DNA from 2 places in the Streptomyces sp. NBC_01017 genome. Region 1 is predicted to be linked to the other one. Evidence: predicted binding sites of a transcription regulator. Region 1 holds the regulator's gene; the other holds the start of a gene.
What was found. The regulator HspR, encoded in region 1, represses chaperone genes until heat shock. The targets are predictions, from matches to a motif close to TTGAGNNNNNNNNNCTCAA.
Positions count from the first base shown of each region.

Region 2: a site for HspR is predicted at 7,239-7,257, ahead of lon (endopeptidase La). Genes of this name have one in related genera too.

Region 1 covers NZ_CP108683.1:5,249,567-5,261,581, forward strand. The annotation lists gene OG331_RS23890 (hypothetical protein) at 470-985, shown strand; gene OG331_RS23895 (hypothetical protein) at 1,091-1,231, shown strand; gene OG331_RS23900 (heat shock protein transcriptional repressor HspR) at 1,302-1,748, opposite strand; gene dnaJ (molecular chaperone DnaJ) at 1,754-2,944, opposite strand; gene grpE (nucleotide exchange factor GrpE) at 2,987-3,631, opposite strand; gene dnaK (molecular chaperone DnaK) at 3,631-5,484, opposite strand; gene OG331_RS23920 (MraY family glycosyltransferase) at 5,579-6,643, opposite strand; gene OG331_RS23925 ((Fe-S)-binding protein) at 6,848-9,142, shown strand; gene OG331_RS23930 (zinc-ribbon domain-containing protein) at 9,264-9,569, shown strand; gene OG331_RS23935 (DUF2637 domain-containing protein) at 9,588-10,307, opposite strand; gene OG331_RS23940 (dihydrofolate reductase family protein) at 10,786-11,403, opposite strand; gene OG331_RS23945 (MFS transporter) at 11,566-12,015, opposite strand, start outside.
Region 2 covers NZ_CP108683.1:3,968,427-3,980,441, forward strand. The annotation lists gene OG331_RS17880 (nitrate- and nitrite sensing domain-containing protein) at 1-1,745, opposite strand, end outside; gene OG331_RS17885 (protein phosphatase 2C domain-containing protein) at 2,152-2,940, shown strand; gene OG331_RS17890 (MarR family transcriptional regulator) at 3,097-3,609, opposite strand; gene OG331_RS17895 (lysozyme) at 3,850-4,680, shown strand; gene lon (endopeptidase La) at 4,802-7,216, opposite strand; gene OG331_RS17905 (rhomboid-like protein) at 7,402-8,178, opposite strand; gene OG331_RS17910 (spermidine synthase) at 8,373-9,050, shown strand; gene OG331_RS17915 (response regulator transcription factor) at 9,183-9,920, shown strand; gene OG331_RS17920 (ATP-binding protein) at 9,917-11,023, shown strand; gene OG331_RS17925 (multifunctional oxoglutarate decarboxylase/oxoglutarate dehydrogenase thiamine pyrophosphate-binding subunit/dihydrolipoyllysine-residue succinyltransferase subunit) at 11,315-12,015, shown strand, end outside.

The sequences.
Region 1 (12,015 bases):
CTCACTTCTGGTGCCTTCGGGACACGGGCGCGCCATTGCGCCCAGATGTCTGAAAAGACAACGCGTCGACCGCCCCCAGCGTCAAGCGGAATCACTTAACGAGTGCGCAACACCACGCTCCGCTGATCATGTAAAGACATGGCGAAACATATCGCAACGGCCGTTACACCCCCTCCACCGAACCTGGATCGAACACGCGCCAAGATCCGCACAACCAACCTCATTCGCCACGGGTCCCGTTCAGGACGACTCCCCCGTCGACCCGCACTCGACCAGAGGATCGAACGAACTCAGCCAGACGCACGACCCCCGCAGCGACCTGTAGCTCGCCGGTCTTCAAGCGCCGGCCCTACTGGGTGACGGGTGCGCAGGCCGACGGGACCGAGCCCGTCCCCCCGGGCGACCGGGCAGTGACCGCGCCCGCCACCTGACCGACCCGGGCCCCGACCGACCTGCGAAGATCACCCGCATGACCGTCATCACCGAAACCCTCGTGGAGGACGGCCACTTCGGCACGCTGACCGTCCGGCTGGACACCGAGCGCGGCGAAGTCGTCGTCGAGGGCGCCGCCGTACCGCGGATCGTGCTGAGCCGGTCCGCCGGTACCGAGGCCGAGGAGCACATCCCCGTCGGCACTCGGGCCGGTGACCGGCTCACGCTCACCGTGGACGGCGAGGAGGCTCAGGTGCGCCCGGCGAAGGGGCGGCTGACCCGGCGTTCGTACGCGGTCGACGTCCGGCACGCCGGCCGCGTCTGGCGGCTGCTGCCCGACTCCGTGCCGGACAGCCGCTTCCTGCGCGACGGCCGGCGCCTCGGCGAGTTCACCTCCCAGGGCAACGGAGAGGTCTCGGCCGAGTGGCACGAGGACGCGGCTCCGGAGGCCCTGGACGTGAGCCTCGGCTACGCCCTGGCAGCCGGATTCGGCACGGGGGCACAGCCGATGTGGATGCTGGTCGTGGATGCGATCGGGGATCTGATTCCCTGACGCGGTGGTCGCCTTCGCCGTGGCCCGTACAAGCAATTGGCGGGCCGACCGGTCCCGTTCGGCGACGGTTGATCACTGCCGTCGCCGAACTGGACGAAGGACCGCATGAACCCAGCCAGACGCACGACCGCGGCCACCGCGACCGCCATCGTGCTCGCCACCGCGGGCGGCCTGCTCACCACTCTCGCCGCCCCCGCGTCCGCCGCGGCGACCTGCACGTCACCGGTCTTCTTCGTCGGCCGCTGACGGCATGGGAAAGGGGCCCGGAGGTTCTCAACGAACCTCCGGGCCCCTTCGCGTACGGCCGTGCCGCCGCCTAGTCCTTGGCCTTCTTCGGCCGCCACACCACCAGCGCGCTGGTCTGCTGCACCTCCTGGTACGGCACCAGATCGCGGCGGTACGACGCATGTACCGCCGCCTCGCGCTGCTGCATAGCCGCCGCGGCTCCTTCGACGGCGGCCTGGAGTTCGGCCACCCGGGACTGGAGCGCGGCGACCTGGTTCTCCAGTTCGATGATGCGCTTGATGCCGGCGAGGTTGATGCCCTCGTCCTGCGACAACTGCTGGACGGTGCGCAGCAGTTCGATGTCGCGGGCCGAGTAGCGGCGCCCCCGGCCCGCGGTGCGGTCCGGAGACACCAGGCCCAGGCGGTCGTACTGGCGCAGGGTCTGCGGGTGCAGGCCGGACAGCTGGGCCGCCACCGAGATGACGTAGACCGGGGTCTCCTCGGTCAGTTCATACGGGTTGCGTCGACGACCGTCCATCTGACTCATGCTCCCTTCGCGGCCTGGAACAGCTCCGCCCGCGGGTCCTCATCCGCGGTCGCCTCGCGATACGCCTCAAGTGCGTCACGAGCCTTCCCCGTCAGGTCCTTCGGAACACTCACCTCGACGGTGACCAGAAGGTCGCCGCGGGTGCCGTCCTTGCGGACCGCGCCCTTGCCCCGTGCCCGCATGGTGCGGCCGTTGGGCGTACCGGGCGGCAGTTTCAGGGTGACCGGTGGTCCGCCCAGGGTGGGGACCCTGACCTCGCCGCCGAGGGCCGCCTCCGTGAACGTCACGGGGACGGTCACCGTGAGGTTGTCCTCCTTGCGGCCGAACACCGCGTGCGCGTCGACGTGCACCGTGACGTACAGGTCGCCGGACGGGCCGCCGCGCTCGCCGGGTGCGCCCTTGCCGCGCAGGCGGATGCGCTGGCCGTCCGACACCCCGGCCGGGATGCGGACCTGCATGGTCCTGGACGACTTCGCCCTGCCGCTGCCCTTGCAGTCCATGCAGGGGTGCTCGGCGATCAGCCCGCGCCCCTTGCAGTCCGGGCACGGGTCGGTGAGGGAGAAGCCACCGCCCGAGCCCCGCGCCACCTGGCCGGTACCGACACAGGTCGGGCACACCCGCGGCGTGCCGTTCTTGTCGCCGGTGCCCGCGCAGGCCTTGCACGGTGACTGCGAGGACATCCGCAGCGGGACCGTCGCACCCTCGATCGCCTCGGTGAAGCTGAGGTTGACCTCGGTGTCGATGTCCTGGCCGCGCCGGGGCTGGGTACGGGTCGTCCCCGTGCCGCCACGGTTGAACAGGCCCCCGAAGACGTCCCCGAGTCCGCCGCCGAAGCCGCCGGCTCCGCCTTGGCCGCCGCCGCCCTGGGCGCCGCCTCCGAAGAGGTCGCCCAGGTCGAAGTTGAAGTTGCCGCCGCCCGCGCCGCCCGGCCCCGGGCGGAAGCCGCCGTTGCCGAACAGGGCGCGAGCCTCGTCGTACTCCCTGCGCTTCTTGGGGTCACCGAGGACGTCGTTCGCCTCGGAGATCTCCTTGAAGCGGTCCTCCGCCTTGGCGTTGCCCTTGTTGGCGTCCGGATGGTTCTCGCGGGCGAGCTTCCGGTACGCCTTCTTGATCTCGGCCTCGGTGGCGTCCTTGGGGACGCCGAGGACCTTGTAGTAGTCCTTCTCGATGAAGTCCTTGGTGCTCATCCTCGACGTACCCCCTTCCCGTAGTACCTCGTCAGTTCAACGTCAGCCCTCGTCCGGGCCACCGCTCTCCTTGTCGTCGGCCGCCTCGGCAGACTCCTCCTTGACCGCCTGCGCGCCCGGCTGGGGCTCGGCGACGGCCACCCGCGCGGGGCGGATGGTGCGCTCGCCGATGCGATACCCGGGCTGCAGGATCGCCACGCAGGTCGTCTCGGTGACGTCCGGCGCGTAGGAGTGCATCAGGGCCTCGTGGATCGTCGGGTCGAAGGGCTCGCCCTCCTTGCCGAACGCCTGCAGTCCCATCTTCGCCGCGACGGTCTCCAGCGACTCCGCGACGGACTTGAATCCGCCGACGAGTTCGCCGTGTTCACGCGCGCGGCCGATGTCGTCGATCACGGGCAGGAGCTCGGTCAGGAGGTTCGCGATGGCGATCTCCTTGACCGTGATCCGGTCCCGCTCCACGCGGCGGCGGTAGTTCTGGTACTCGGCCTGGAGCCGCTGGAGGTCCGCCGTGCGCTCGCCGAGCGCCGTACGCACCTGGTCCAGCTGGGCCACCAGGCCCGGGTCTGCTGCTCCGTCCCCGGCCGGGGCCGCCCCTTCCTGAGGGACGGCCTTCGACTCGGCGTCGTCAGGGGTGGCGCCGGAGGGGACGTCGGGCTTCTCCTCGAAGCCCGGGGTCTCCTCCGTCATTACGCGGCACCGTCCTTGCGCTCGTCGTCCACGATCTCGGCGTCGACGACGTCGTCGTCAGCGGCCTTGCCGCCCGGGGCAGCGCCCTCGGGACCGCCGCCGGCGGCGCCCTGCGTGGCCTGGGCGTCGGCGTACATGGCCTGGCCGACCTTCTGGGAGACCGCGGCGACCTTCTCGGTGGCGGTGCGGATCTCTGCGGTGTCCTCGCCCTTGAGCGCGGTCTTCAGCTCCTCGACGGCGGCCTCGACCTCGGTCTTGACCTCGCCGGGGACCTTGTCCTCGTTGTCCTTGAGGAACTTCTCCGTCTGGTAGACGAGCTGCTCGCCCTGGTTGCGGGACTCGGCGGCCTCGCGGCGGGCGTGGTCCTCCTCCGCGTACTTCTCGGCCTCTTCGCGCATCCGGTTGACCTCGTCCTTCGGCAGCGAGGAGCCACCGGTGACGGTCATCTTCTGCTCCTTGCCCGTGCCGAGGTCCTTCGCGGTCACGTGCATGATGCCGTTGGCGTCGATGTCGAAGGCGACCTCGATCTGCGGGACACCGCGCGGGGCCGGCGGAAGGCCCGTGAGCTCGAACATTCCGAGCTTCTTGTTGTACGCCGCGATCTCGCGCTCGCCCTGGTAGACCTGGATCTGCACGGACGGCTGGTTGTCCTCGGCCGTCGTGAAGATCTCGGACCGCTTGGTCGGGATCGTGGTGTTGCGCTCGATGAGCTTGGTCATGATGCCGCCCTTGGTCTCGATACCGAGGGACAGCGGGGTCACGTCGAGGAGCAGGACGTCCTTGACCTCACCCTTGAGGACACCGGCCTGCAGGGCGGCGCCGATGGCGACGACCTCGTCCGGGTTGACGCCCTTGTTGGCGTCCTTGCCGCCGGTCAGCTCGCGGACGAGCTCGGCGACGGCGGGCATACGGGTGGAGCCACCGACGAGGACGACGTGGTCGATCTCGTTGATGGAGACGCCGGCGTCCTTCATGACGTTGAAGAACGGGGTCTTGCAGCGCTCCAGGAGGTCCGCGGTCAGCTGCTGGAACTGAGCCCGGGTGAGCTTCTCGTCCAGGTGCAGCGGGCCCTCGGCGGAGGCGGTGATGTAGGGCAGGTTGATCGAGGTCTCGGTGGACGAGGACAGCTCGATCTTGGCCTTCTCGGCAGCCTCACGCAGACGCTGGAGGGCCATCTTGTCCTTGGCGAGGTCCACGCCGTGACCGGACTTGAACTGCTGCACCAGGTAGTCGACGACGCGCTGGTCCCAGTCGTCGCCGCCGAGGTGGTTGTCACCGTTGGTGGCCTTCACCTCGACGACGCCGTCGCCGATCTCCAGGAGGGACACGTCGAAGGTGCCGCCACCGAGGTCGAAGACGAGGATCGTCTGGTCGTCCTTGTCGAGGCCGTACGCCAGCGCGGCCGCGGTGGGCTCGTTGACGATGCGAAGGACGTTCAGACCGGCGATCTCGCCGGCCTCCTTCGTCGCCTGGCGCTCGGAGTCGTTGAAGTACGCCGGGACGGTGATGACCGCGTCGGTCACCTTCTCGCCCAGGTAGGACTCGGCGTCCCGCTTCAGCTTCTGCAGGATGAAGGCGGACATCTGCTGCGGGTTGAAGGGCTTCCCGTCGAGCTCCGTCTTCCAGTCGGTGCCCATGTGGCGCTTCACGGACCTGATGGTCCGGTCCACGTTGGTGACCGCCTGACGCTTGGCGACCTCGCCGACCAGCACTTCGCCGTTCTTCGCGAAGGCGACGACGGACGGCGTGGTCCTGGCACCCTCGGCGTTGGTGATGACGGTGGGCTCGCCGCCCTCCAGAACGCTGACGACGGAGTTAGTCGTGCCCAGGTCGATGCCGACCGCACGTGCCATGGTTGATTCCTCCAGCTGACTTGAGTGGAACGGACTCAAGTGTGCACGACGGCTCGCAACCGGTCAACAGAGCTGAGTCGACCTCACTCAACTCTTATCCGTTCCTTACACGCAACTGGGCTCCGACCTGCGACGATGTCGCCTGCGCGGGCGGGCGAACCGCACCCCCTACGGGAAAATAGGGTTGACGCCGAGGCCCGTACGGCTTGATGTGCAGCATCGCGAAGACGGTGACGAGGACCCCCACCCCCACCCAGAACGCCGCGGACGGCGCCATCCATCCCATGTGCACGAGGACGCCGACGAGTACCCCGGAGAACCCCGCGACCCCCAGCAGGACGGTCCCACCCTGCGGGGTGAGGCCGATCCGGCGCAAACGATGAGCGAGATGGTCGGGCCCGCCCCGCAGCAGCGGCCGTCCGGCCAGCCGGCGGGACAGCGCCACGAGGAGTACGTCGGCGGTGGCGAGGGAGGTGAGCGAGTAGAGCACGGCCGCGCTCGACAAGGGATCGTGCCCGGCCCGGGTCATCACGGCCGACGCCGCCAGCACGAACCCGACGAACAGCGACCCGCACGCCCCGAGCCCGATCCGCGCGGGATGCCAGTTGTGCATGAGGAACCCGGTCAGCGCGGCGGCCAGCACGCTGAGCAGCACCGCGAGTTCGTCCATCACCTCGGCCGCCGCACAGATCCCGACACCGAAGGCGGTGAGCACCCCGACGGTGCCGGCCAGGGCGTCCGCATGGTCGAGCGCCTGGAACCCGATGGCCACGAGAACGATCCAGCCGACGGCCACCAGCCCCAGCAGGATCCCGGTGTCGCCGTACGGCACCACGCAGGCCGCCGCCACCGCCGTACCGCCGATCAGGAACCGCGCCTTCACCCGCCGCACGTCGGCGACCAGCCCGAGCGCGGCGACGGCGCCCGCGGCGATCACCAGCCGCATGATCTCCGAGCCCAGCGGGGCGAACCGCGTCCACTCCCCGGCGGCGGCCACCAGGCAGGTCACGAGCGCGACGGCGACACCACCCAGCAGGGGCGTCGGCCGCTGGCGCCGGCGGTCCAAGATGCCGAAGCGCAGGGCGGGCAGCCGAAGCAGCGCCGCGAGGAGGGCGGCGAGCAGCAGGGCGGTGGTGGCGGCGGCGATCCCGTAAAGCACGGGGATAGGTTAGTGCCGTATATACCATTTCGGGATGAATAACACGATCTGTTCTTAAGGCAACCCTCAGCGACTCACATCACTCCGCGCCTGGCTACAGTGCGACGGAGGATGCGGGTAGTCTCAGAGGACTGCATAAGTTACCGCTTAGTAATGTCGAGGACACCCTCGAACCACCCCCTCGCAGGCCCGAGGAGCCCCGAAATGCAACTCGCCGCGATCATCGTGTCGCTGGTTCTGATCGTGGTCGGCGTGGCCCTGTTCGCGCGCGCCATCCTTCAGATCTACAACTTCATGCGGCTCGGCCAGAACGTGCCCGCGGGCACCCGCACGGACGAGCCGGTGCAGCGCACCGTCACCGTCGCCAGGGAGTTCCTCGGCCACACCCGGATGAACCGCTGGGGCATCGTGGGTGTCGCGCACTGGTTCGTGGCGGTGGGCTTCTTCTCGCTGCTGCTGACGATCGTCAACGCCGTCGGCCAGCTGTTCAAGGCCGACTGGATGCTGCCGGTCATCGGCGACTGGGCGCCGTACAACGTCTTCGTCGAGTTCCTCGGCACCATGACGGTTCTCGGCATCCTCACCCTGATCGTGATCCGCCAGCTGAGCCGTCCGGGCAAGGCCGGCCGCAAGTCCCGCTTCGCCGGGTCCAACACCGGCCAGGCGTACTTCGTCGAGAGCGTCATCCTCATCGTCGGCGTCTGCATCTTCATGCTGCACGCGCTGGAGGGCGCCCAGCACCACGTGGACGGCTACGAGGCCTCGTTCTTCATCTCGTACCCGGTGGTGTCGTGGTTCGAGGGCATGGACATCTCCACGCTCCAGAACCTCACCTACTTCTTCGCCGGCGTGAAGATCGCGACCTCCTTCATCTGGATGATCACGGTCGCCCTGAAGACCGACATGGGTGTGGCCTGGCACCGCTTCCTGGCGTTCCCGAACATCTGGTTCAAGCGCAACGCCGACGGTGGGACCTCGCTGGGCGCGCTGCTGCCGATGACCTCCGGCGGCAAGCCGATCGACTTCACCGACCCCGGTGAGGACGACGTCTTCGGTGTCTCCCAGGTCGAGCAGTACTCCTGGAAGGGCCTGCTGGACTTCTCCACCTGCACCGAGTGCGGCCGCTGCCAGTCGCAGTGCCCCGCCTGGAACACGGGCAAGCCCCTCTCCCCCAAGCTGCTGATCATGTCGCTGCGCGACCACGCGCACGCCAAGGCGCCGTACCTGCTGGCCGGTGGCGGCAAGACGATGGAGGGCGAGGAGAAGGCGTCAGAGGAGCAGCTGAGGGACGTCCCCGCGGCCGCCCTCGCGGAGGCCGAGCGTCCGCTGATCGGCACCGCCGAGGAGAACGGCGTCATCGACCCGGACGTCCTGTGGTCCTGCACCACCTGTGGCGCCTGCGTCGAGCAGTGCCCGGTGGACATCGAGCACATCGACCACATCGTCGACATGCGCCGCTACCAGGTGATGATCGAGAGCGCGTTCCCGTCCGAGGCGGGCACGATGCTCAAGAACCTGGAGAAGAAGGGCAACCCCTGGGGCCTGGCGAAGAAGCAGCGCCTGGAGTGGCTGAAGGAAGTCGACTTCGAGGTGCCGGTCGTCGGCAAGGACATCGAGGACCTCACCGAGGTCGAGTACCTCTACTGGGTCGGCTGCGCCGGCGCCCTGGAGGACCGCGCCAAGAAGACCACCAAGGCCTTCGCGGAGCTGCTGCACATGGCGGGCGTCAAGTTCGCGATCATGGGCGGCGACGAGAAGTGCACCGGTGACTCCGCCCGCCGCCTCGGCAACGAGCCCCTGTTCCAGGAGCTCGGCATGGAGAACGTCATGGCACTGAACATGGCGTTCGGCGAGGAGATGGACGACGACGGCAAGGTGACCGAGGAGTCCCGCAAGCCCAAGTCGGCCAAGAAGATCGTCGCCACCTGCCCGCACTGCCTCAACACGATCGGCAACGAGTACCCGCAGATCGGCGGCGACTACGAGGTCATCCACCACACCCAGCTGCTCCAGCACCTGGTGGACGAGGGCAAGCTGGTCCCGGTGACCCCGGTCGAGGGCATCATCACCTACCACGACCCCTGCTACCTGGGCCGGCACAACAAGATCTACACGCCCCCGCGCGAGATCATCGCCAGCGTCCCGGGCATCCGCAACGAGGAGATGCACCGCCACAAGGAGCGCGGCTTCTGCTGTGGCGCCGGTGGTGCGCGGATGTGGATGGAGGAGCGGATCGGCAAGCGCATCAACAACGAGCGCGTCGACGAGGCTCTCTCGGTGAACCCGGACATCGTCTCGACGGCCTGCCCGTTCTGCCTGGTCATGCTCACGGACTCCGTGAACGGCAAGAAGAACGATGGCACGGCCAAGGAGTCCATCCAGGTCGTCGACGTGGCCCAGCTGCTGCTGGAGTCGGTCAAGACCCCGGTCCCGGACGACGAGCCCCCGGCGGGCACCGCCGAGGCGGAGAGCGAGCCGGAGCCCCAGCCGGTCAAGTAGCACCCGCTACGGCAGTCCCTACGGCAGTCCGACGCCCCCACGCCCCGCAGGGCCTGGGGGCGTCGCCGTACGCTCGACAGCTGTACTTTTGCGGCAGAACCCGCTCCGGAAGGACCACCTCGTGATCATCTTCGGCACCAAGGGCTACCTCTACCAGCTGGCGATACTGACGCTGGTGTGCGGCCACTGCGGCAACCCGTCCGCGCATACGCTGCGCAAGCGCGTCACCAAGTTCACGCTGTTCTTCGTCCCGCTGTTCCCCGTCTCGACCAAGTACGCGACGCAGTGCACCTTCTGCGGCGCGGAACAGAAGGTGACCGGCGAGCAGGCGGAGCAGCTGCAGGCGCAGGCCGCCGCCGCCGGACAGCACGGCGCCCACGGCGGTCAGCAGCCGTACGGGCAGCCGCAGCAGCCGTACCAGTCCTGATCGGTCTGCGGCTTCGGCCTACGGCTTCGGCTGCTTGGGTCCGTTCATCGCGTCGGCGGCATGCCGGGGGCCGGGCCGTGACGAGAACTGTCCGACGAGTTCGCGAAAGCAGACCAGGGCGGTGATCGGCGGAATTCCGACGACCACCATCGCAAGCAGGGAATGCGCCGACTGGCCGATGCACAACGCCACCGCGGTGCCGGAGGAGATCAGCATGACGGCCCAGGAACGCCGGGCCGTCCGACGCTGAACGGAAGCCCGCAGGATGGACAGACCCGCCAGCAGCCACGGTCCGTAGACCGTCAACGGCCACCAATGGGCCAGATTCGGCGACACCACAAGGAGCGCGATGGAGCGCAGCTGATCGTACGAATACGAAATGGACCAGGTGAGCATCGTGACCGCACACAGGGTGATGAGTGTGACCAGGACCCCGACGGTGAAGATCTTTGGGTTTCCGGCAAGGATGTTATTGCTGGGCTGAGGCCGCTTTCGATGGACCGGGCGGGGCGGGGGCCTGTCGCGGTGTGCCGGCGGCGGGGTCGGAGCGGGAGCGGGAACAGAAGCGGCGGAAAGATCGATGCCCTGCGTGGTGTTCAGCATCTGGGCCAGCTCTTCGTCCAGGTCCCAGCCGCCCGACGACGAGATCGTCGCATCGGGGACATGCCAGAGGTTCTGCATGTCGAGCTGCTGAGTATAAAGAGGCTGTTCGTCTACCGCGTCATAGTCGGCCCTCATTGCTAGAACTTTTCCCCTTCCATCGTGGCCCGGAGATATTCGCTCTCCATCCGGCTGATGGTTCTCAGAAAATCCTCAAGCAGATCCGAGCAGTGCGTGATGCCTTCCGCAGTGGTCTGATCAGCTGCCTGAAGCGAGCGGAGCGGACGAGCCTCAGCTGCATGTTTTTCATGCCAAGTCACGCCCACCTAACGAGCACCGGACAGGGCAGGACATCTGGCATTCGGGGGAATATGCGTCAACGGTGATTATCTAAAATATCAACGCAAATTTATGATGCGGTGTTATCGAGGGACTTACGATTACCGGTTCCATTGGTCCGGGCAGGTCACAGCCGTTCGCCCTCCTGGAGGTACACCCCGTCCGCCGTCACCCGGTCCGTCCGCTCCGAGCCGCCGACGACGCGGCACAGCTGTCCACGGTCAGCTCGGCGCGGCGCAGCGCCGGGTCGGGCTCCTTTTCGAGGACCTGCGGGGGATCACGGCTGGGGCGCGGCCCCATAGGTCCCGTACTGCGGAAGTCCCGCCGCCTCGAAGACGTGCACGGAGAGACCGCCCGCCGTCATCCGGTGGCTGACGGGCCGTAGACCCGCGGGGGCGCCGCCGTCCGGGAACAGGCGTCGGCCCTGCCCGACCACGACCGGGGCGATCGCGAGCCGCAGCGTGTCGATCAGCCCGGCGGCCAGCAGGGACTGGGCGAGGCGGGCGCTGCCGTGGATCTGCAGCTCCCTGCCCGGCCGCTGCTTCAACTCGGCCACCTGGGCGTGCACATCACCGGACAGGATCGTGGTGGGGTTCCAGTCGGCCCTGGTCAGGGTGTGGGTGGCCACGTACTTCGGGAGGCCGTTCAGCGGCCCGGCGTTCGGATGGTCGGTCATCTTCGGCCAGTCCCTGGCGAAGTTCTCGTACGTACGCCGCCCGAACAGGAACCCGTCCGCCTCCCCGAGCCAGCTGCCGACCAGCCGCTCGAACTCCTCGTCCGCATACGGCACGAACCAGCCGCCCTGCGTGAACCCGTCGCTGGTGTCCTCCTCCGGGGACCCGGGCCCCTGGGAGACACCGTCCAGCGACAGAAACTCCTGCACCGTCACCTTCATCGCACACACCACTTCCGCTCGGGGCCCTGGATGTCCTGTCCGGGGGCACGTCGGACGTCTGTACCCCCTTTGACCTCATGCGGTGCGGGAACTCATCGGTCGGGGAGCTCGCGGACGCCCCTCGGACGTCCTCCCCCCAGGCCCACGCGCCGCCGCGCCGGCTCATCCTCCGCCGGACGGCTCCCGTACGACTCCGCGCGTGGCCCGCCGCCGAGCCGCGAGGGCGAGGGCGAGGGTGAGGACCGGGCCGGCGGCCAGGAGGAGGGACAGGGTGGCGTAGCCGTATGTGAGGGTGGCCAGGGAGGCGACGGCTGCGACCAGGAGGGGGCCGCCCGCATCGCCGAGTTCGCGGCCGAGTTCGGCGGAGCCCATGGTCTGGCCGAGCCGTTCGGCAGGGGTGGACGCGGCCAGCGCGGCGAAGCCGAGCGGGGTGATCAGGCCGGTGCCGATGCCGATCAGGGCGGCGGCGAGGAGGATCCCGGCCAGGCCGGGCAGCATCGCGCAGGCCAGCCCCGTCGCAGTGGTCGTCAGCCCGGCGGTGAGGCCGGTGCGGACGGTGAGCCGGCCCTCGTCCAGGGCCCGCCCGGCCTTCGGCTGCACGACGGCGGCGCA
Region 2 (12,015 bases), 1.3 Mb from region 1:
TGCGCGTGCGGCGGCAACGCGGCGATACGGACCCGCTCGTACCGCTCGATCTCGCTGACCGCCGCGCGCACGACGTCGACCAGCGGAACCGGTCCGGCGTGCTGCTGGACGTGCTCGGTCCCGGCCAGGACGAGGAGGTTCTCGCTGTGCCGGCGCATGACCGTGGCGAAGTGGTCCAGCTTGAACAGGGTGGCGAGGCGCTCGGGGTCCTGCTCGCGCTCCTCAAGGCCCTCGATGACGCCGAGCTGACGCTCGACGAGGCCGAGGGTGCGCAGGGCCAGGTTGACGAAGGTGCTGCCGATGCTGTCGCGCAGACGTTCCAGCTGGGCGGCGGACTCGGCGAGTTCGGTGCGCAGTTCCTCACGGGCGTCGGCCATCTTCTGGCGCTGCCCGACGAGGTGTTTGCGGTCGGACTCCAGGGTGCCGATGCGCTCGTGGAGGGCGAGGGCCTGTGCGTGCAGGACGTTGACGGAGTCGACGACCTGGGCGAACTCGTCCTTGCGGCCGGTGAACTTGACCGGCTCCTGAGCCGCCGGGTCCTCGGCCGTCGCGAGCCGGGCGGAGCCGAGGCGCAGTACGGCGAGGGGCCGGGTGAGGCTGCGGGCCATGCCCGTGGCTACGCCCACGGCGAGCAGCATCAGGGCGCCGAGGATCGCGATCCGGATCTCCAGCGCGGTGACGTCGTCGTCGCGCAGCTCCTCCAGGGCCTTGGTGCGGCGGTCGTAGAGGGCGGACTCCACACCGCGCATCATGTCGACACGGGCGGAGAGGGCGGCCTCGACGCGCCCGGCGTCGGTGGCCAGGTCGCGGTCGGAGAGCGTGGCCTGGTCGGTGAGGGCGGCGAGATACCGCTCGGCGGTGCCGATCTCGGGGCCGGTGACCGTGGAGTCGTACGAGGTGCGCGCGGTCTTCGGGGCGGAGTCGCGGAAGTCGGCGACGGCGGCGTCGGAACGCAGGCGCGCCTGCTGGGCGGCGGCACTGAGGGCGGCGCGCTGCTCGGCGTCGGCGTCCGAGGAGGTCTCGCGGGTGGCCGGGACCCCGGTGACCGGGTCGATGACGGTCTCGGTGGTGGTCGGCACGCTCAGGGCGGCGAGCAGCAGCCCCCGGGTTGCGGCGGCCTGCTGCACGGCGGAGTCCAGCTCGGCCAGCGCGTAGGCGCCGGAGCCCGCGCGGGGCGGCATCTGCTCCGCCAGCCGCTCGGCCAGCCGGTGCAGTTCGGTGATGGTGGCCGAGTAGGCGTTGTGCGCTTCCAGCGCGGTGCTCTTGCCGGTGAGCGCGCCCCTGCGCAAGGCGGCGATGCCGTCGAGGTCGTCGTGCAGGGAGGCGGGCGCGTCGGGGTCGGCGCGCAGTTCCTCGACCTGCCGGTCGACGCGGGCGCTGCGCTGCTCGCTGGGCGCCTTGGACTTGGGACGGCCGGCGGCGACGTACGTCGTGACCTCGTCGCGCTCGTCGGCCAGGGAGTGCGCCAGGGTGAGCGCGTCCTCGGTCTGCTCGGCGAGGATCACCAGCTCCTGGGAGTCGTGCAGTTGCCCGGAGGCGGCGACGACCGAGGGGACGCCGGCCCCGGCGATGGCGGCGGCCACGACGGCGACGGCGACGATCAGCCGGTTCCGTACGTGGGTGGGGCGCCCCTTGCCGGCGGGTGTGGCGTCGGTGGTGGTGCCGGGAGTGGGCTGCGTGCCCCCCGTGGAGGCCGTCTTCTTGCCTGAGCGACGTGGCCGCATCTTCTGCACCGGTGCTCGCATTCCTGACTCGTGATACCCATGGGTCCGGATGACGCTCCGTCAACTACCGCCGACCTCGCGTGCACCCCTTCCCCAAGCTCGCGGCATTGCTCGAGCTGGGGGTGTCCTCACCGGTCCCCGACCCTCCCAGTGCCGGTGGGCAACGGCCGCGCATCACCTGACCCGCCACCCGAAGGAGTGAACCCCGGAGGGGAGTTGGCGGGCAAGTTCCTCCGGCGTGTGCACACGCCTTGCAGGGCGGGCCGGTTGGACGTCCGGGGCAGGCGATGGCAGTATTCGCCGCCACGCCTTCCCGGAGCGCTCCATTCCATCCCAAATCAGACGCCTGACCTGCGCGGCTGCACCTATTCGGCATCTCCTGCGACCCCTTCGTGACCCTTGTGAAGGGCTCGTGCAGACTGGCTGAATGCGAACAGAGCTTGTTTCGGAGCCCGGCGATCCGGTCCGCCCCAACGAGGACTTCGCGAGCGTCGGCCTTCCCGCCTCGGGACAGGGCGGCGTACTGGTGATCCTGGACGGCGTGACTCCGCCGAGAGGCGAGACGGGCTGTCTGCATTCCGTTCCCTGGTTCACCGCACGGCTCGGCGGAGCCCTGACCGAACTGACCGTTTCACTCCCTGATGTGCCGCTCGCCGACGCCCTGGCCCGTGCAATCGCGCGTACCGCTGAGGCTCACGCGCAAACCTGTGACCTTTCTCACCCACGCACCCCACAGGCCACAGTGGTTCTGGCCCGCTGGTCGGCCGAGGCGCTGGAGTACCTGATCCTGTCCGACTCGGCCCTCCTGGTGGAGTCGTCCGACGGCGCGGTCACCCCGTACCTGGACGACCGCCTGACCCTCCTCCCCCGCGCCTCCCTGGCCACGGACGCCCTGATCGACGCGCACGTCCGCAACAAGGAGGGCGGCTTCTTCACGGCCGCCGCGGATCCGTCGGTGGCGGCGCGGGCGGTGACGGGGGTCCTGCCGCGCGGCGAGGTGCGGGCGCTGGCCGCGCTGACGGACGGGGCGACCCGGTGGGTGGAGAAGTTCCGCGAAGGCGACTGGGGGGACTGCTTCACCTTCGTACGGAAGGAGGGGGCGCAGGGGCTGGTGGACCGGGTACGGGCGCTGGAGCGGGCCGACGCGGAGGGGCGGACGTTCCTGGGGCGCAGCAAGACGCACGACGACGCGACCGTCGTGTACGTGCAGTGGTGAGCGGCGAACACGTCGAGGCGTGAGCGGCGGACACGCGGAGGACTGAGCGTCGGACACGCGGGGGCGTGAGCGGCGGAGGCGAGAGCAGCGGAGCCGCGGAGGCGTGAGCGGCGGGGCCGCGGAGGCTGAGCGGCGGGGCCGGACGCTCCGCGGGGTCTACTTCTCCATCCCCCGGTTCAACTGGTTCAGCAGCCGCGCCAGCTCCGCGACCTCAAGCCGGTCCCAGTGGGAGAGCTGCGCGACATAACGCTCCCGCCGTGCCTCGCGCACCTTGGCGACCCGGCCCCGCCCCTCCTCGGTGAGGTGCACCAGCCACGCCCGCCCGTCGGCGGGGTCGGGTTCGCGGGCGACCAGCCCCAGGTCCTCCAGGGCGCGCAGCTGGCGGGACATGGTGGCCTTGCCGACGCCGATGTATGCGGCGAGTTCGGTGGCCCGCAGCCGCCCGGACTCATCCAGACGGACCAACAGGCCGTACGCCGCCGATTCCAGGTCCGGATGGACCTCGCGGGCCATCTCACCCTGCTTGGCCCGGGCCCGCCGGAACAGGACCGTCAACTCGCGTTCCAGATCGAGGAACTCGGGACGGCCGGGACCACCACCGGACACTCCTTCGGCGGAGGCGCCCCCGGGTTCGACTCGCGGCCCGTCGCCGTTTCCGTCTTCGTGCACGTCAGCCCCTGCCTCAATTTTTCCGGTCCTGAAAATTTCCGCCGACCGCCCTGATTTGCCGCAGCTCCACCAGTATTTCGCAGGCGTGGACCAACGGCAGCCTCCGGACCCCCTTCCACCTGCTCTTCTGCGCGCCTAGCGTCCATGCCGGGGCCGCGCACCGGGCCCGGACCGGCATGCGCACGCCATAGACATGCGCGTTTTCCCACCGAGCGTCACCGAGCCTTCGGAGGCACGCTAATGCCCGTGCACAGACCTGAACCGCTCCGCCGCCGGCGCCCGCACCTCGCCGGGCACCTGCTCGCCGCCGTCCTCTCCCTACTCCTCGCCGCCCACCCCTCTCCCGCCACCGCCGACGACACCCCGCCCCGCGGCTCCGCCCACATGGGCATGGGCGTCGTGGCCCACGACGGCGAGGAGAGCGTCCCCGCCGATGTCCTGGCCACCCAGACGGAAGGCGTGGACGTCTCCAGTCACCAGGGCGACGTCGCCTGGCCGACCCTGTGGAACAGCGGGGTCAAGTGGGCCTACGTGAAGGCCACCGAGGGGACCTACTACACCAACCCCTACTTCGCCCAGCAGTACAACGGCTCCTACGACGTCGGCATGATCCGCGGCGCCTATCACTTCGCCACCCCGGACACCACCAATGGAGCAACCCAGGCCAACTACTTCGTCGATCACGGCGGCGGTTGGTCCCGCGACGGCAGGACCCTGCCGGGCGCCCTCGACATCGAGTGGAACCCCTACGGCGACGCCTGCTACGGCAAGACCCCGGCCGCGATGGTCACCTGGATCCGCGACTTCGTGACCCAGTACAAGGCCCGCACCGGCCGCGCCCCCGTCATCTACACGGCCACCAGCTGGTGGAAGCAGTGCACCGGCAACCACAGCGGCTTCGCCTCCGCCAATCCCCTGTGGATCGCGCGGTACGCCGCCGCCGTGGGCGAACTCCCGGCCGGCTGGAGCTACTACACCATGTGGCAGTACACGTCCTCCGGGCCGACCGTCGGCGACCACAACAGGTTCAACGGGGCGCTGGACCGCCTCCAGGCCCTGGCCGACGGCTGACCCGCACCCACACCTGAATCCGTATCCGCATCGGCATCGGCATCGGCATCGGCATCCACCTACGGCGAAGGCCCGGGCCTCCCTCACGGGAACCCGGGCCTTGCCCATCCGGTCGCGCCCGTCACGCCGCGACCGGAACCTCCGGCGCCGCGCCGTTGGTGGCCGGCGACAGCGCCAGTTCCAGGACCTGGCGGACGTCGGTCACGGCGTGGACGTCGAGCTTGTCCAGCACCTCGGCCGGGACGTCGTCCAGGTCGGCCTCGTTGCGCTTGGGGATGATCACCGTGGTGACCCCGGCGCGGTGCGCCGCCAGCAGCTTCTGCTTCACGCCACCGATCGGCAGTACCCGGCCCGTCAGCGAGACCTCGCCCGTCATCGCCACGTCCGTGCGGACCAGCCGGCCGGACAGGAGCGACGCCAGCGCCGTCGTCATCGTGATGCCGGCGCTCGGGCCGTCCTTGGGGACCGCGCCCGCCGGGAAGTGGATGTGCACGCCCCGGTCCTTGAGGTCGGCGACCGGGAGCTCCAGTTCCGCGCCGCGTGAGCGGAGGAAGGACAGGGCGATCTGTGCGCTCTCCTTCATCACGTCACCCAGCTGGCCGGTCAGGGTCAGCCCCGCCGCGCCCGTCTCCGGGTCGGCCAGCGACGCCTCGACGAACAGCACGTCACCGCCGGCGCCCGTCACCGCCAGCCCGGTCGCCACGCCCGGCACGGCCGTACGGCGCTCCGCCGGGTCCTGGGCGGACTCGGGCACGTGGTGCGGCCGCCCGATCAGGCCGCGCAGGTCGCCGTCGAGGACGGTGAACGGCAGCTCCCGCTCGCCCAGTTCGTGCTGTGCCGCCACCTTGCGCAGCAGCCTCGCGATGGACCGCTCCAGGTTGCGGACGCCCGCCTCGCGCGTGTACTCGCCGGCGAGCTTGCGCAGGGCGCCCTCGTCGAGGGCCACCTCGTCCTTGTTCAGGCCGGCCCGCTCCAGCTGACGCGGAAGCAGGTGGTCACGGGCGATGACGATCTTCTCGTCCTCGGTGTAGCCGTCGAGGCGGACCAGCTCCATACGGTCGAGCAGGGCCTCCGGGATGGCCTCCAGGACGTTGGCGGTGGCGAGGAAGACCACGTCCGACAGGTCCAGTTCCACTTCCAGGTAGTGGTCGCGGAAGGTGTGGTTCTGGGCCGGGTCCAGGACCTCCAGCAGGGCGGCCGCCGGGTCGCCCCGGAAGTCGGACCCCACCTTGTCGATCTCGTCGAGCAGCACCACCGGGTTCATCGACCCGGCCTCCTTGATGGCCCGCACGATCCGGCCGGGCAGCGCGCCGACGTACGTACGCCGGTGGCCGCGGATCTCCGCCTCGTCCCGTACGCCGCCCAGGGCGACGCGGACGAACTTGCGGCCCATGGCGTGCGCGACGGATTCGCCGAGCGAGGTCTTGCCGACGCCGGGCGGGCCGACCAGCGCCAGCACGGCACCGCCACGCCGGCCGCCGACGACACCCAGGCCGCGGTCGGTACGGCGCTTGCGCACCGCGAGGTACTCGGTGATCCGCTCCTTCACGTCCTCCAGGCCGGCGTGCTCGGCGTCGAGGATCTCCTTGGCGCCGAGGATGTCGTACGCGTCCTCGGTCCGCTCGTTCCACGGCAGTTCGAGCACGGTGTCGAGCCAGGTCCGGATCCACGAGCCCTCGGGCGACTGGTCGGAGGACCGCTCCAGCTTGTCGACCTCCTTGAGGGCGGCCTCGCGGACGTTCTCGGGGAGGTCGGCGGCCTCGACGCGGGCGCGGTAGTCGTCGGACTCCTCGCCGTCCTGCTCGCCGTTGATCTCACGCAGTTCCTTGCGTACGGCCTCCAGCTGACGGCGCAGCAGGAACTCGCGCTGCTGCTTGTCGACGCCCTCCTGGACGTCCTTGGCGATGGTCTCGGCGACGTCCTGCTCGGCGAGGTGGTCGCGCAGCTGCTGGGTGGCGAGCTTGAGGCGGGCGACCGGGTCGGCGGTCTCCAGGAGCTCCACCTTCTGCTCGGTGCTCAGGAAGGGCGAGTAACCGGAGTTGTCGGCGAGGGCGGAGACGTCGTCGATGGCCTGGACGCGGTCGACGACCTGCCAGGCGCCGCGCTTGCGCAGCCAGGCGGTGGCGAGGGCCTTGTACTCCTTCACCAGGTCGGCGACCTGTCCGGGCAGCGGGTCGGGCACGCTCTCGTCGAGGCGGGTCCCCTCGACCCACAGGGCCGCACCAGGTCCGGTCGTCCCGGCGCCGATCTTCACACGGCCGCGACCGCGGATCAGGGCGCCCGGGTCGCCGTCGGCCAGCCGGCCGACCTGCTCGACGGTGCCGAGCACACCGGTGCCCGCGTACGTCCCGTCGATGCGTGGCACCAGCAGCACCCGTGGCTTTCCTGGCTGTGACCTCGCGGCGGCCTGTGCGGCCTCGACCGCGGCGCGTACGTCGGCGTCGTTCAGGTCCAGCGGGACCACCATTCCGGGCAGCACCACCTCGTCGTCGAGCGGCAGCACGGGCAGGGTGAGCGGTGTGGACGTCGAAGCCATGATCTCCCCTTCGGCAGTCAAGTTGAGTTATGCCGACTCAATGCACGGGGCGCTTCGAATGTTCCCCCGCCTCCGTTCGCTGTGAGCGATCACTTACGCCACAGGCTGTGACCTCGACTTTCATCAATAACGGTGGCCGGGGTCTGATCCTTCCCGCACCGCCCCCGTCCCCGTCCCCGGCCTCGTCAGCGGCCCGCGCCGCGCACGACCGGCCACATCGCGATCCCGATGGCCAGGGCGATCAGGTGCCCCCAATCGGTCAGCGGGTCCGTCAGATGGACGAGGCCCTGGAGCAGCATCCCGCCGAACAGCACCAGCACCGGCCACCGCAGCCACGGCCGCAGCAGCCCGCTCAGCGCGCCGACGCCCGTGGCGACGCCGAAGCTGATGCCGTAGTCGAGGCGGTGCAGCGAGCTGCCGGGCAGGTGGCCGGCCAGCACGGCGAGCCCCACCGGGACCTCGGTCGCGAGGGTGGCCAGGACGTGCCCGGTCAGGAAGACGACGGCCGTCCGCATGCCGCCGATCCGTCGCTCCAGCGCGGTGAGCACCAGCAGGAAGGCGAGCGTGTACGGCGCCACGAACCCGCCCGCGACCCACAGCGCGCTGGCGAGCAGCACTGTCACGGGCGTCCCCACGAGGTGCGCCACGTCGGTGCTGGAGCCCTGGTGCAGGACGTGGACGAGGGCGGGGCCCGCGTACGTGGCGACGAGCGAGGTGACGGCCAGTACGGCGGCGTAGGCGAAGGTGAACGGCGTGCCGGCGGGCGTGGGGAGTAGCCGCCAGGGTGGGCCGGGGCGGGGCAGGGGCGCGGAGGGCTGCGCCGTAGCGGCGCTCGGCGCCGTCGCGCCCAGTGGCCCGCGCTGCCGCGGCATCCCGTCCAGCAGCTCGGCCGCCTCGGGCAGGTCCGCCTCACCGGGCACGGGTGCCGGGCCCGGCACGCCCCCGGCCGCGGTCCGTTCCAAGGTGAGGCGCTCCTTCCGTTTCCCCCACCCTTCGCCCGCGACCCACCCACGTCTGTGACCGGCGCCACAAGAAGGCCGATTCTCAGCAACCTCTCAACAAGCCCCCAGGCCCGTTCCCCCCATCGAGGGACCCTCTCGCCACTCGCCCCTGGAAAGAACTTTCAGCCCTCCAGGGGGCCTGCCAGGATGGCCCGATGCCCACTTCGTACGACATCCCCGAAGTCCTGGACCGTCGCGAGGGCCCGCACGGTGAGGTCGTGCTGCGGCGGCACGGTGACCTGCTCCAGATCATCGCGAACGGCTGCTTCCTGATGGACACCTCCGACGGCCGCTCGGAACGGCTGCTCGTCGACGCGGCGCTCGGCGCGCTGCACGGGCGCCCGCGGCCCGACGTGCTGATCGGCGGGCTCGGCGTCGGGTTCTCGCTCGCACATGCCGCGGCCGATCCGCGCCCGGGAAGGATCACCGTCGTCGAGCGCGAGCGCGCGATTATCGACTGGCATCTCGACGGCCCGTTGTCCGACTTCTCCGCCCCGGCCCTCGCGGACCCGCGCACGGAGATTCTGGAAACGGATCTCGTGTCACACGTACATGAGACTTCCGCCACGTATGACGCACTGTGTCTCGACATCGACAACGGCCCCGGCTGGACTGTCACCGAGGGCAACGACAGCCTCTACTCACCGGCCGGACTGGCAGGCTGCGCAGGGGCGTTGAGGCCCGGTGGGGTGCTTGCCGTATGGTCCGCACAGCCATCACCGGAATTCGAAGAAACCTTGTGTAATGCCGGATTCCAACAGGTGCGTACCGAAGAGATCCCCGTTGCCCGGGGCGTTCCGGACGTCGTACACCTCGCCGTACGACCTGGATAGCCGTGGCGCGGTGACTCCCCGTACTCTGCTCACCTGACGCGGATCATTCAAGCGTCAATCGCAAGCATGAGCAGGCATAGCCAGTTAGCGGGATCACCCCACGGATTCCGGAAAGCAACTTTGGGGCGGGCGATGGAGCAGACACACACCTCCCACAACGGCACGGCGGCAACCCCGGGCGCTCAGCGCCGGGTCCTCGTGGTCGAGGACGATCCGACCATCGTGGACGCCATCGCGGCCCGCCTGCGCGCCGAGGGTTTCCTCGTGCAGACCGCGGGCGACGGTCCGGCGGCGGTCGACACGGCCGAGGCCTGGCAGCCCGACCTGCTGATCCTCGACATCATGCTGCCGGGCTTCGACGGCCTGGAGGTATGCCGCCGAGTGCAGGCCCAGCGGCCGGTGCCGGTGCTGATGCTGACCGCGCGGGACGACGAGACCGACATGCTGGTCGGGCTCGGCGTCGGCGCCGACGACTACATGACCAAGCCGTTCTCGATGCGGGAGCTGGCGGCACGCGTGCACGTGCTGCTGCGCCGCGTCGAGCGCGCCGCGCTGGCCGCCACGACCCCGCGGTCGGGCATCCTGCGGCTCGGCGAGCTGGAGATCGACCACGCGCAGCGGCGGGTGCGGGTGCGCAGTGAGGACGTTCATCTCACGCCCACCGAGTTCGACCTCCTGGTGTGCCTGGCGAACACCCCGCGCGCGGTGCTCTCCCGTGAGCAGCTGCTCGCCGAGGTGTGGGACTGGGCGGACGCGTCCGGCACCCGCACGGTCGACAGCCACATCAAGGCGCTGCGCCGGAAGATCGGCGCCGAGCGGATCCGTACGGTGCACGGCGTGGGCTACGCCCTGGAGACACCCACGCCATGAGCGACGGACCGGCCGCACGGAGAAGCCCCGGCGAGCCCTGGGGCGGCGTACGTCCGTTCTCGATCAAGACCAAGCTGGGCGCGCTGGTCATCATCGCGGTGCTGATCACCACGGGCCTGTCGATGATCGCGGTGCGCACGCAGACGGAGCTGCGCTTCATCACGGTCTTCTCGATGATCGCCACACTGCTCATTACGCAGTTCGTGGCCCATTCGCTCACCGCGCCGCTGGACGAGATGAACGCGGTGGCCCGGTCCATCTCGCACGGCGACTACACCCGCCGGGTGCGTGAGAACCGCCGCGACGAGCTGGGCGACCTGGCCGGGACGATCAACCTCATGGCCGACGAGCTGGAGGCCCAGGACCAGCAGCGCAAGGAGCTGGTGGCGAACGTCTCGCACGAGCTGCGCACCCCGATCGCGGGCCTGCGGGCCGTCCTGGAGAACGTGGTCGACGGCATCGCCGAGGCCGACCCCGAGACCATGCGCACCGCGCTGAAGCAGACCGAGCGGCTCGGCCGGCTCGTGGAGACGCTCCTGGACCTGTCCCGCCTGGACAACGGCGTCGTACCGCTGCGCATGCGGCGCTTCGAGGTGTGGCCGTACCTGTCCGGTGTGCTGAAGGAGGCCAACATGGTGTCCTCCGCGCGCGGGGGCATGGCGTCGGGCTCCGGCAGCCACACCCGTACGGACGTCCATCTGCACCTCGACGTCTCCCCGCCGGAGCTGACGGCGCACGCCGACCCCGAGCGCATCCACCAGGTCGTCGCCAACCTCATCGACAACGCGATCAAGCACAGCCCGCCGCACGGCCGCGTGACGGTCAAGGCGCGGCGCGGGGCGCAGCCGGAGTCGCTGGTGCTGGAGGTCCTGGACGAGGGGCCGGGGATTCCGAAGTCGGACTGGCACAGGGTCTTCGAGCGTTTCAACCGCGGCGCCGTCCGCCGGCCGCACGGGCCGGGCAGCGACGGCGGTACGGGTCTGGGGCTGGCGATCGCGCGCTGGGCCGTCGATCTGCACGGCGGCCGGATCGGGGTGGCCGAATCCGAGCGGGGTTGCCGGATTCTTGTCACACTTCCCGGGCAGCCTTCCGAACCAAGTTGACGTAAAGTTCGAAGCGGAGCACCAAGATCCACGTGCGTCCTGGCTGACGGACACGTGTGATCAGGTACGGACCTGCGCTTTGTACGCGCCAGGTCGAGATCCTGTCGTCCCATCTGCGGTCATCCGAAGCGGAACCACGCTTGTTTCCCGCCATTTCCAGGCCCGAAACACGCTTTCCGATGTGACTTACACGACGATGACCTTGCTCAGCCTGACCTTCTCGGCCATGGAGGCGTAGCCTTTATTCCCGCTGTCCATCACCTTGTGAAGCGGAAGAGGGCGGTTGCCGCCGTGTCGCCACAGTCCCCCAGTAACTCGAGCATCTCGACCGACACCGACCAAGCGGGCAAGAACCCCGCGGCCGCGTTCGGGCCGAACGAGTGGCTCGTCGACGAGATCTATCAGCAGTACCTCCAGGACCCGAATTCGGTAGACCGTGCCTGGTGGGACTTCTTCGCCGACTACAAGCCGGGAGCGCCTGCCGCCTCGGCTCCGGCGGGTACCGCGGCCGCGGGGGCCGCGGGAACCACCAGCCCGGCTCCCGCCGCCCCGGCTGCTCCGGCCGCCCCGTCGGTCCCCGCGCCGGCCCCCGCGGCCGCCCCGAAGCCCGCTGCCGCAGCGCCCGCCGCCGCGGCCCCGGCTCCGGCTGCCGCGAAGCCCGCCGCGCCCGCCCCGGCCGCGAAGCCCGCTCAGCCGAAGAAGGCCGAGCCCGCCGCCGCTGCCGCCGACGGTCCGGAGTTCGTGACGCTGCGCGGCCCGTCCGCCGCGGTCGCGAAGAACATGAACGCCTCGCTGGAGCTGCCGACCGCCACCTCGGTCCGCGCGGTCCCGGTGAAGCTGCTCTTCGACAACCGCATCGTCATCAACAACCACCTCAAGCGCGCCCGGGGCGGGAAGATCTCCTTCACGCACCTGATCGGCTACGCGATGGTGCAGGCCATCAAGGCCATGCCGTCGATGAACTACGCGTTCGGCGAAAAGGACGGCAAGCC